Regions from separate parts of the Picosynechococcus sp. PCC 7002 genome, predicted to be linked through region 2. Evidence: predicted binding sites of a transcription regulator. Region 2 holds the regulator's gene; the other holds the start of a gene.

Region 1 (5,406 bases), 470 kb from region 2:
CGGCTGGCTGTTTGAACTGTTCTTATAAATTTCCCTACTCCTCCACCGCCTCTAAATTTAGAGCCTTGTCTTCGTATAGAATCGGTGTATTGGGAACGAATTTGTTTTTGTTCCTGAATCACTTGCTTTTTTAATAAATTAAATTCTTTCTTTTTTAACTTAAGCTGCTTAATAATGAGCTTTGCTTCTGGGACTGTGTTAAAAGAAACAGAAATTTCGTCGTTATTGATTTTTACAAAGTCATTCATGAGTTTAATTGTTTATTGACAATAAAAAAATAAGCTATTTCCAACATTATTGTAGCCCGAACACTGCGAATTGAAATCAAAGGAATTTACAATATTTACTATTTATTAACAAAAAGATCTCCTTAGTAGTCATTAAGGAGATCTTTTAATTGTTTTTAGTGGATGAAATTATTTACAGAGTGATTTCTCTAGGGGTTCACCATGGTAAACTCCTACATCGATCGATCCGCCTTAGTAGTCGAAGTCACCGGCACCGGGAGCCGCACCAGCTTTATCTTTTTCAGGCTTGTCAACAACGATGCACTCAGTGGTGAGAACCATGCCAGCGATAGAAGCCGCATTCTGGGTTGCAGAACGGGTTACCTTAGCGGGGTCAACGATACCAGCAGCGAGCATATCCACGAATTCGTTAGTTGCTGCGTTAAAACCAGTATTGAAGTCTTTTTCCTTCACACGCTCAGCGATTACCGCACCGTTTTGGCCAGCGTTTTCAGCAATGCGCTTCAGGGGGGCAGTCAAGGCACGGGCCACGATCAAAGCACCAGTGAGTTGCTCCGCAGTGAGGTTATCATTCGCCCAAGTTTCTAATTCGGGAGCGAGGTGCGCCAGGGTTGTACCACCACCGGGAACAATCCCTTCTTCAACGGCTGCTTTGGTCGCGTTGATCGCATCTTCGAGACGAAGCTTACGGTCTTTCATCTCAGTTTCGGTTGCTGCACCGACTTTGATCACAGCGACACCACCGGAGAGTTTCGCGAGACGCTCTTGGAGTTTTTCTTTGTCATAAGAAGAGTCAGATTCTTCGATTTGACGGCGGATCTGCTCACAACGGGTCTTAACTGCCTGCTCGTTACCATCGGCCACAATGGTGGTGTTGTCCTTGGTGATGGTGATGCGGCGTGCTTTACCGAGCATATCAACGCTGGTGTTGTCGAGCTTGAGACCCGCATCTTCGGTGATCAGTTGGCCACCGGTGAGTACAGCAATATCTTCGAGCATCTGCTTGCGGCGATCGCCAAAACCAGGCGCTTTAACCGCAGCAACGTTGAGGACACCCCGGAGACGGTTGACCACGAGGGTAGCAAGGGCTTCTTTCTCGATATCTTCAGCGATAATTACGAGGGGCTTACCTTGGCGAGCAACCTGTTCGAGAATCGGTACAAGGTCTTGAACCAGGGTGATTTTCTTGTCAGTGATGAGGATGAAAGGATCTTCAAGAACCGCTTCCATGCGCTCGGTGTCGGTGACGAAGTAGGGGGAAGTGTAACCCTTGTCGAAACGCATCCCTTCGGTGATTTCGAGTTCGGTTTCCATGGATTTCCCTTCTTCGAGGGAGATCACACCTTCTTTACCGACTTTGTCCATGGCTTTGGCGATCATGTCACCAACTTCCTTGTCGTTACCCGCAGAGATGGCACCGACTTGGGCAATCGCCGTCGAATCTTCTACCGGACGAGCTTGATCTTTGATGCGGCCAACGAGGAATTCAGTCGCTTTATCAATACCACGCTTGAGGGCGATGGGGTTCGCACCAGCCGCGACGTTGCGGAGACCTTCCTTGACCATGGCATGGGCGAGAACCGTTGCTGTGGTGGTTCCATCACCGGCCACATCATTGGTTTTAGAAGCCGCTTGGCGAATCAAAGAAACACCGGTGTTTTCGATGTGGTCTTCGAGCTCGATTTCCTTGGCAATGGTCACACCGTCATTCACGATCTGGGGTGCGCCAAATTTCTTTTCGAGCACAACGTTCCGACCTTTGGGGCCGAGGGTTACCGCAACAGCTTCAGCGAGGAGGTCGATCCCTTTTTCGAGGGCGCGGCGAGCATCTTCGTTGTAAATAATAGATTTAGCCATAATGATTGAATTTCTAGGTTGAGCGTTTTACGAGAAAAAATAGAAAAATCTGAAACGATTGCTTAGGTCAAACCTAAAAATAATTACGCAACGGTTGCGAGGATATCTTTCTCAGAAAGAAGCACGTAGTCATCACCACTGAGTTTGATATCAGTACCAGCGTACTTAGAGTAGAGAACTTTATCGCCAACTTTGACATCAACGGCGGAACGGCTACCGTCATCATTGCGCTTCCCTTCACCAACAGCCACAACTTCACCGATTTGGGGCTTTTCTTTGGCGCTATCGGGGAGGAGGATCCCACCAGCAGTTTTCTCTTCAGATTCGCTGACCTTTACGAAAACGCGATCGCCGAGGGGCTTGAGGGTAGAAACATTGATGCTAATTGCTGCCATGGATAATTTCTCCAGATCAATAAACGACTAAATTTAGCTAGATTGAAGTTTAGCACTCTCAATCTCTGAGTGCTAATTTAGCGGAGAAAATTAAATCCAGACAACTCCTGATAATGTACGGGTTCCCGAACTTTAGATCGCCCCAAAAATTGAACTGTATTGCTTCTCAGGGGAAACCCTGACAGAGACAGCTTTCTGTCCCTGCCATGACTCTAAAAATAAACAAGGATCTACTGTTTAACGATCGCCCCGAAATCTGCCAGAACCCGCGCGTGGTTCCGCAACAGCCCAAGGAGATTGAGGCGATTTTCCCGCACAGCAGGATCTTCTGCCATCACCAAAACACTATCCTCCCCATCAAAGAACCGCTCAACTGTGGGGGCCAGGGCAGCTAACCCATCGATCAGTTTTTGGTAATCCCGTTCGGTGCGGGCCACTTCGGTGGTGGGCACGAGTTCCACTAAGCCGGCATAGAGATCGCGCTCGGAATTTTGCGCAAATTTCTCCGGGTTAATTACCCCTGTCGGATCAAGACTATCCGTGCTGAGGTTCCCCTTGGCGGCCAACTTTGCAGAACGGTTCACGGTGGCGTAGATTTTTGCGAGTTGGCCATCGTCACGAATGCTCTGTAAAAAGGCAGCGCGATCGCCGACATCCAGTAAATCCGTTAAGGCCCGTTCAGTGTATTCTGCATCATCACCCAGCACCGCATTCACCAGGTCATAATCAATACCTTTTTCGTCCTGGAGCAGAGTCTGAATCCGCTGAATAAAGAAGCTTTGCAGGGCTTCGAGGGGAGACGTTTTATCGGGGTGAGCCGTAACAAAATCCTTCGCACCCTGGGCTAACAGTTCTCCAAGGTCAATTTCAAGACCCGCGTCCCAAGCGACAGTAATAATTGCATTGGCCGCCCGTCGCAGTGCAAAAGGATCCGAGGAACCAGAAGGGATCATCCCCAGGCCGAAAATGCTCACCAACGTATCGAGGCGATCGCCCATGCCCACCACTTGACCGGCAAGGGTTTGGGGCAAAATATCATCGGCATTGCGGGGTAGATAATGCTCAAAAATCCCCTCGGCCACGGCGGGTGCTTCCCCACTGACCAGGGCATATTTTTGACCCATGATGCCTTGGAGTTCTGGGAATTCATAGACCATCTGTGTCACCAAATCCGCCTTACAGAGCATAGCGGTGCTGGCAATAATTTCTTTGTCCGCCTCAGACAGGCCAAGCTGTTCCGCGATTTGCTGGGAAATTTCCATAATGCGGTCTACCTTGTCCCGCATCGTCCCTAATTCTTCCTGGAAGGTGACGGCTTCTAGTTGGGGCAAATAGGTTTCTAAATGTTCATCGCAATCGGCCCGGTAGAAAAATTGACCATCCGCTAACCGCGCCCGGATCACCCGACCATTCCCCGCAGCGATGATCTCTGATTTCTTGGGATCACCATTGGAAATCGTAATAAATTTCGGGAGGAGTTTTGTTTTATCTTGGCGATCGCGCACCGCAAAATACCGCTGATGGGTGACCATCACCGTCGTAATCACTTCCGTGGGTAGCTCTAAAAATTCCGCTTCAATGTCGCCGACTACCGCCGTGGGATATTCCACCAAATTCACCACCTCAGCGAGGAGATCAGCGGGCATTTCTGCTTCACCACCAATCTCTGCTGCCGCCGCTTTGACGCCAGCAACAATTTTTTCTTCCCGCACCTGGGGATTAACTTCCACGAAGGCTTGTTGCAAGGTCACCACATAATCAGCAGCATTGTTCAGGGTCACATCCCCTTGATGTAAAATCCGGTGCCCACGAGAAATACGACCCGCTTCTAACTTACCGGAGCCGTTCACCAATTCCAGGGGCAAAACAGCATCATTCCAAAGGGAAACCAACCAGCGAATCGGCCGCGGAAAGCGCAGATCGCCATCGGCCCACCGCATAAAGCGCCGCCCTTCGAGGGCCGTAAACCAACCTAAAACCAGTTCCTGCAAAATTTCTGGCGTCGGGCGACCGAGGGTTTTCTTTTGGACAAAGACAAAGTCTCCTTTTTCCGTGGGGCGCACCTCCAGGGCGGACAGTTCAACCCCCTGTTTGCGGGCAAAGCCTTCAGCAGCCTTGGTGGGTTGACCCTCTTTAAATGCGGCGGCAGCGGGGGGGCCTTTAATTTCTTCTTCCCGATCAGCCTGCTGGTCTGGCAACCCTTGGATTAACACAGCCAGGCGTCGGGGGGTTCCGTAGACTTCGATTCCGTCTGGGGTGAGAAAATACTCCGTGAGGCTATGGGAAACGCGGTCTTTTAATTGGGCGATCGCCGCCGCGACAAAATCAGCAGGGAGTTCTTCTGTACCAACTTCAATGAGGTAGGTTGCCATGGGAAACGAAATCAGGTCAATAATGAATCTTGATTAGTTTACCGTGAAGCCACAGGAAAAATAGTGCCCATGGCAATTCATTACCCGCGTAGTAAGAAAAAACGGGCGATCGCCGTTCTCGAAAAACTCCACGAACTCTATCCCGATGCCACCTGTAGTTTGGACTATGAAACCCCCGTGCAACTCATGGTGGCAACCATTCTTTCAGCCCAATGTACCGACGAGCGAGTAAATAAAGTTACACCGGCGCTCTTTGCCCGATTTCCTGATGCGGCGGCCTTTGCCGGGGCAAATGTGGCAGACATTGAACAGCTAGTGCGCTCAACGGGATTTTATCGAAATAAAGCGAAAAATATTCAGGGAGCTTGCCAGCGGATTATGGCGGTTTTCAATGGGAAAGTGCCGCAAACCATGGAAGAGCTTCTGACCTTGCCCGGTGTGGCCCGGAAAACGGCCAATGTTGTTCTGGCCCATGCTTTTGGGATTTGTGCGGGGGTGACGGTGGATACCCATGTCAAGCGTTTGAGTAATCGT
Region 2 (5,406 bases):
TAACCAAGGCTGTGGAGTACATCCACCGTCGTCTGTTGGGTCGTCCCACCTATGGTCGCCAAGAAATCAACAGCTACTTTGATACCTGTGCGAAAAAAGGTTTCTACGCGTTGGTAGATGCGATCATTGACAGTAAAGAATACGAAGAAGCTTTCGGTGAAGATACAGTTCCCTACGAACGCTATCTGACTCCCGGTGGTTATTCGCTGCGTCAGACTCGCCCCGGTGCGCTCCGTGAAGATGTGGGGGTTAAGGTTAAGGTTGAGAAGACAGCTCGCTTTATTGAGTTGGGCACTTCTAGCACGAAGAATCTACCGGTGACGGATGTGGATGCTCGCCTCAAGCAAGGGGTTAACATCCAGCGTCAGCAAACGAAGGCCTTTAAACTCACGGATACCTTCAACAAGGTCGAACTGAAAACGGCGATCGCCGCAGCCTACCGTCAGATCTTTGAGCGGGACATTGAACCCTATATCGTCGATGCCCAATTCACCGCCCTTGAAAGCAAGCTGGGTAACCGTGAGATCAACATGAAGGAATTCATCGAAGGTCTGGGTTGTTCTGAGCTGTACCAGAAGGAATTCTATACTCCCTACCCCAACACGAAGGTGATTGAAATGGGAACGAAGCACTTCCTTGGTCGGGCTCCCTTAGATCAGCAGGAAATCCGTAAGTATAACCAAATCCTTGCTTCCCAAGGTCTGAAAGCCTTTATCGGCGCGATGGTTAACAGCATGGAGTACCTCGATAACTTCGGTGAGGATACGGTACCCTTCCGTCGCTTCCCGACTTTACCGGCGGCAAACTTCCCAAATACGGAACGACTCTACAACCAACTCACGAAGCAAAATCGTGATCTTGTGGTACCGAGCTTTGAGCCTGCGGTAAAACGCTAAAACACGAAAATTCGGTTAAGACCATAAAAACTGCCCCCCTTTCAAAATTAAGAGAGGAGGGCAATTTTTTAATTGATTTTCCAGAGAATTATTTTGGGGAACCGACGGTTGTTGATGCTACTGGGAAATTTGTAAAACGTAGGGAGCGCGACCTGCATTACCAGCCTGTTCAAAGTTGCCGATAAAGACTTGGTAGCGGCCTGGATTCCAAACACCACCAATTTCGGCAGGAATCCCGCTAAAAGGATCGGCGATCGCACAGAAGGGATCTGCACTGGGATCATCGGCATTTTTGATCAGAAGCGTAAAGGGTCTGGAAACGCCACCGTTAGGATCGACAACGCTGAGATTGAGAGACATCAGGCCATTGCCATTAATGCGAAAGGTGTGGTTGGGGCGATTGGCAATCCAGCCACAAAAGTTACTATTGGTTGGCCCCCCAGCCTGGCCGGTGATTGTCCCGTTAAAGACTTCATTGGAGGTAATGGCTCCGTTAGCGGCGATCGTAAAGGTTTCCGGGCCGGCGATCGCCCCTTGAATACCACCAAGACCAGCAGCAATGGTCAGGAGCGTTGTTGCCCCAATAATGGTCGGTGCATAAAATTTTGTCATGGCTGTCCCCCTCCCCAGTTGGGTTATACCGTCAGAGGCTCCCTCGATAAAGTGAGCGTCTAGGCTCTATGAAAGAAAAGATTCCAGGAAAGTTCCACTACTGCTGTTTTGTGAAGGCTTGTTAAGCAAAAAGGCCCTGAAACAGCGATGGCGATCGCCACCTTTAAGATCGATACCAAGCAAAAATAAACCATGGTTGAGCATGGGAAGATTCGCAATTTGCCAATCGAGCGGTACCATTTTAAAGGGTTTGAGCGAAATTTCCCGTCACCTTATCATAAACAATTTGATCACCCTCCCCCAAAAGGAGCCGATTAGTAAGCATCTAAGGAGAAAGTCCATGAGTCGCGTGTATGTCTTGCTGTTTAATGCCCGGACAGAAAATGAAGGGATTCACACACTCCAAACTGGCGATCGCAACAAGATTTTAATGTTTGAAGATGAAGATGACGCCACCCGGTTTGGGCTAATGTTGGAAGCCCAGGATTTCCCGCCCGTCTCCATCGAAGCCATGGATGAAGAAGACATTATCGAGTTTTGTCGGGATGCAGATTATGATTGGCAACACGTTGCCGCCGGTGAATTAGCCACGCCCCCCGAAGCGAATGTGACAGATTTAGCTTGGGATCCAGAGGGAAAGCAACAGCCAGCAGAGCAAACCACAGCGTCAGAAAATGATTTGTCGGATACAGAATTAGACCGCATTCGACGTCAATTAGAAGGGCTTTTGTAGTGTATTCGGAATAGATTAGATTGACAGCATCTTAATGCCCAAGGCGATCAAAACTCCGCCGCCAAAAAATTCTACCTTTTCACCTAAGTGCCCGGAAATGAGTTTGGCACAAAATAAGCCCCCATAGGTGGCACAAAAAGCAGCCAAGCCAATGCTGAGGGAGTAGGGCACAAGCGGTTTACCAATGAGGCCGAGGGAAACGCCCACCCCCAAAGAATCGATGCTGGTGATACTAGAAATAAACAAAATTTTCCACAGGCTATGGATTTTGACGGATTCACCATCGTCATCGCCTGGCTTGGCTCGCATCTCTTGGTAAGCGTTGTAGCACATATGTCCACCCACCAAAACCAATAGGGCAAAGGCCACCCAATGATCGTAGGCCATAATTATAGTCTGGGCAAAACGTCCCAAAATGAAGCCGAGGGCGATCGCCACCCCTTCAGAAAGCCCCGAACTGAGCGCAAAAAATAAAGCCCGTTTTCCAGAAAAGTGGCGAATACCAAGGGCTAAGGCGGCGGAAAAAGAGTCAATACTGAGGACAAGGGCGAAAATAATAATGTCTAATTCAAAACCCATAAATGCCGTGGCGATCGCCAACCCGAAAAGAATGCATTTATTACTATAAACGAAAAATCGTGGGCCGATTTATCATAGTTTTTTCATTGTTCCCAAGTTCCACAAAATCATTTAAAAAAATCTTCCCAAAAAGTAATTATCTACAAACAAATCCTAATTCTCGTGAAACTGAGCGAAATAATAATCTGCTTTTTACTTGGAAAATGACGACTTTAGATTTATAAAAATCGGGTCTAAATAATCATTATATTGAGAGCATTTTAAGGCCCATGGCAATCAAAACACCACCGCCAAAAAACTCTACCTTTTCCTTCAATTGACTAGAAATTAATTGTGCGCAAAATAAGCCCACATAAGTAGCAAAAAAGGCGGAAATTCCGATCCCCAGGGAATAGGGAATTAAGGGTTTGCCCATTAAACCAAGGGAAATACCAACCCCCAAAGAATCAACACTGGAAATGCTGGAGACCAAAAGGATTTTCCAAAGGCCATGAATTTTTCTGGATTCATCATCATCGCCTGGGAGTTTTTGCATTTCTCGGTAGGCGCTGTAGCACATGTGAACACCGATGAGAATCAAGAGAATAAAAGCAATTCCTTGATCATAGAAGGTGATGTATTGGGCGAAATTACCCAGGAGAAAACCGAGGGAAATAGCGCCGCCACCGGAGAAACCTGAACTGAGCGCAAAAAATAAGGCCCGCTTGCGGGAAAAATGGCGTGCTCCTAGTGCAAGGGCGACAGAAAAACAGTCAATACTCAGCACTAGGGCGAAGAGAAGAATATCTAAGTCAAAGTCCATGAAATCCCCTATGGGTACTCCCCTAAAAAGATTGTGGCGATCGCCATCAACAAAAAAACAAAAAATTGAATTATTTGATCCTTATTTTCTACGATTCTTAAACCTTAAAAAGCGGCTTTTAAATTCTCAGACAGATAATCTGCTGTGGCTTCAACTAAGGCGATCGCATTTTCATAGAACATCCGCGTCGGGCCAAGCACCGCAACACTGCCAACGGGCGTTTTTTCTTGGTAATAATATGTGGAAATAAGGGCGCAGGTTTTCATGGGTTCTAGGGGATTTTCGGTGCCGATGTGAATGAGCGTCGGGCGATCGCCTGGTAAACCGCTAAAAACCACCGGGAGTAGCTGTTCTTGTTTCGCCTCTAGCAAGTGCAATAGGGTTTGTAACTGCTCAATTTGGGAAAACTCAGGTTGACGCAGCACTTCCGAAATGCCCCGTACCAGAATTGGTGTCGCAATCGTATGAGGCACAATCTGAGCAATCTTACCCAAAATCGTCTCCAATAACAGCTGACAATGGTGAAAGTCTTCATCTAAAGTCTGGGGATCAAGGCTGGCAATTTCTTGGAGCGATCGCCCTTGGAGATGGTGATTTAAAAAATTCGATAGAATCTCTAGCTCATCGGGGTCACAGTCCAGGGTCAAGGACAACGATTGGGGTTGATAACTATCCGTCACCACAATCATCATCACCTTCTGATCCCCTAGGGGGAGTAACTGTAGATAGCGTAGGCGAGCATGGTTTTGATGGGGCACCGTGATTAGAGCAATATAACCACTTAACGTCGCCAAAATTTGCGTTGCCCGCTGGAGGGTCGCTTCTAGTCCCCAATACTCTGCAACAGTCTGTTCCTGTAACGTTTGGCTCGCTCGTTTACGGGTCTGGGAATTGGGGGTGACGAGTTCGTCCACATAGAGACGATAGCCGGAATCAGAGGGGACCCGTCCCGCCGAGATGTGGGGTTGATACAAGAAACCTGCCTTTTCCAACTTGCCCATCACATTACGAATGGTGGCAGAACTGACCTGGAAGTCATATTCCTCCACAAGGGTTTTGGAGCCTACGGGTTCCGCTGTGGAAATGTAATGGTTGACCGTTGCTCGAAAAATATTTTGGTGACGGGGATTAAGAATTTTCTGAGCAACCATACGCCGACAGTAGTGCTTTCAATAACTAAGAAATATAAAAAAATAGTAAAAAAACTTCGCTTAACTTAAGAAAGATTTAAGGTCTAAGTTTGGGTTAGTATAGCTCATTCTTCCCTAGTAGCGCGGTAGGCTTTGATCCACAGAGAGGGTGTAAAGGTGAATCCCACCTTCAATATTAATCACTTGGGTAAAACCTTGTTGTTGCAGCCAGTAACACATTTGTGCCGAACGCACACCATGGTGACAAAGCACATAGGTTTCTGCCTGGGGGTCAAAGTCCACAGCAATGCGGGCAGCCCATTGTTCAAATTGACTCAGGGGTAAATTGGTAAAGCCTGGGAGAGCGACAATCTCTAGCTCATCGGGCTCACGCACATCAATGAGTTGCAAAGATTCGGTCGTGGCGACGCGCTGGGCAAACACCGTGGGACTGATGGCCTGGAGTTGTGGGTTAGAACTAGGGTCGGTCATGGTCAAGCTACTGATAAAAAATTAAGAGGTGAGCATTTCTAGCATTTTCTGGCTGCGTTTGGGAATGCCAAGGCTGAATTGCTAGGGGATCTTCACCTTAGGGGGGTTCAAAGTTAAGGAGTATTGCAGTTCCCCCGGAGAGTCGGTCAAGAAAATTTGGGA

The links. Region 2 encodes HrcA, which represses chaperone genes, less so after heat shock. Its sites were predicted from a motif close to TTAGCACTCNNANNNTNNGAGTGCTAA; they were not measured.
Region 1: the regulator HrcA is predicted to act here: its motif matches at 2,550-2,576, upstream of groES (co-chaperone GroES).

What each region holds. Positions count from the first base shown of each region.
Region 1 is NZ_CAWLFA010000001.1:2,551,906-2,557,311, reverse strand. It holds gene AACQ84_RS12385 (hypothetical protein) at 1-248, opposite strand, end outside; gene groL (chaperonin GroEL) at 480-2,105, opposite strand; gene groES (co-chaperone GroES) at 2,189-2,500, opposite strand; gene glyS (glycine--tRNA ligase subunit beta) at 2,731-4,872, opposite strand; gene nth (endonuclease III) at 4,942-5,406, shown strand, end outside.
Region 2 is NZ_CAWLFA010000001.1:2,081,091-2,086,496, reverse strand. It holds gene AACQ84_RS10180 (phycobilisome rod-core linker polypeptide) at 1-896, shown strand, start outside; gene AACQ84_RS10175 (hypothetical protein) at 1,014-1,508, opposite strand; gene AACQ84_RS10170 (DUF3110 domain-containing protein) at 1,849-2,241, shown strand; gene AACQ84_RS10165 (manganese efflux pump MntP) at 2,257-2,820, opposite strand; gene AACQ84_RS10160 (manganese efflux pump MntP) at 3,065-3,622, opposite strand; gene hrcA (heat-inducible transcriptional repressor HrcA) at 3,727-4,773, opposite strand; gene AACQ84_RS10150 (rhodanese-like domain-containing protein) at 4,888-5,244, opposite strand.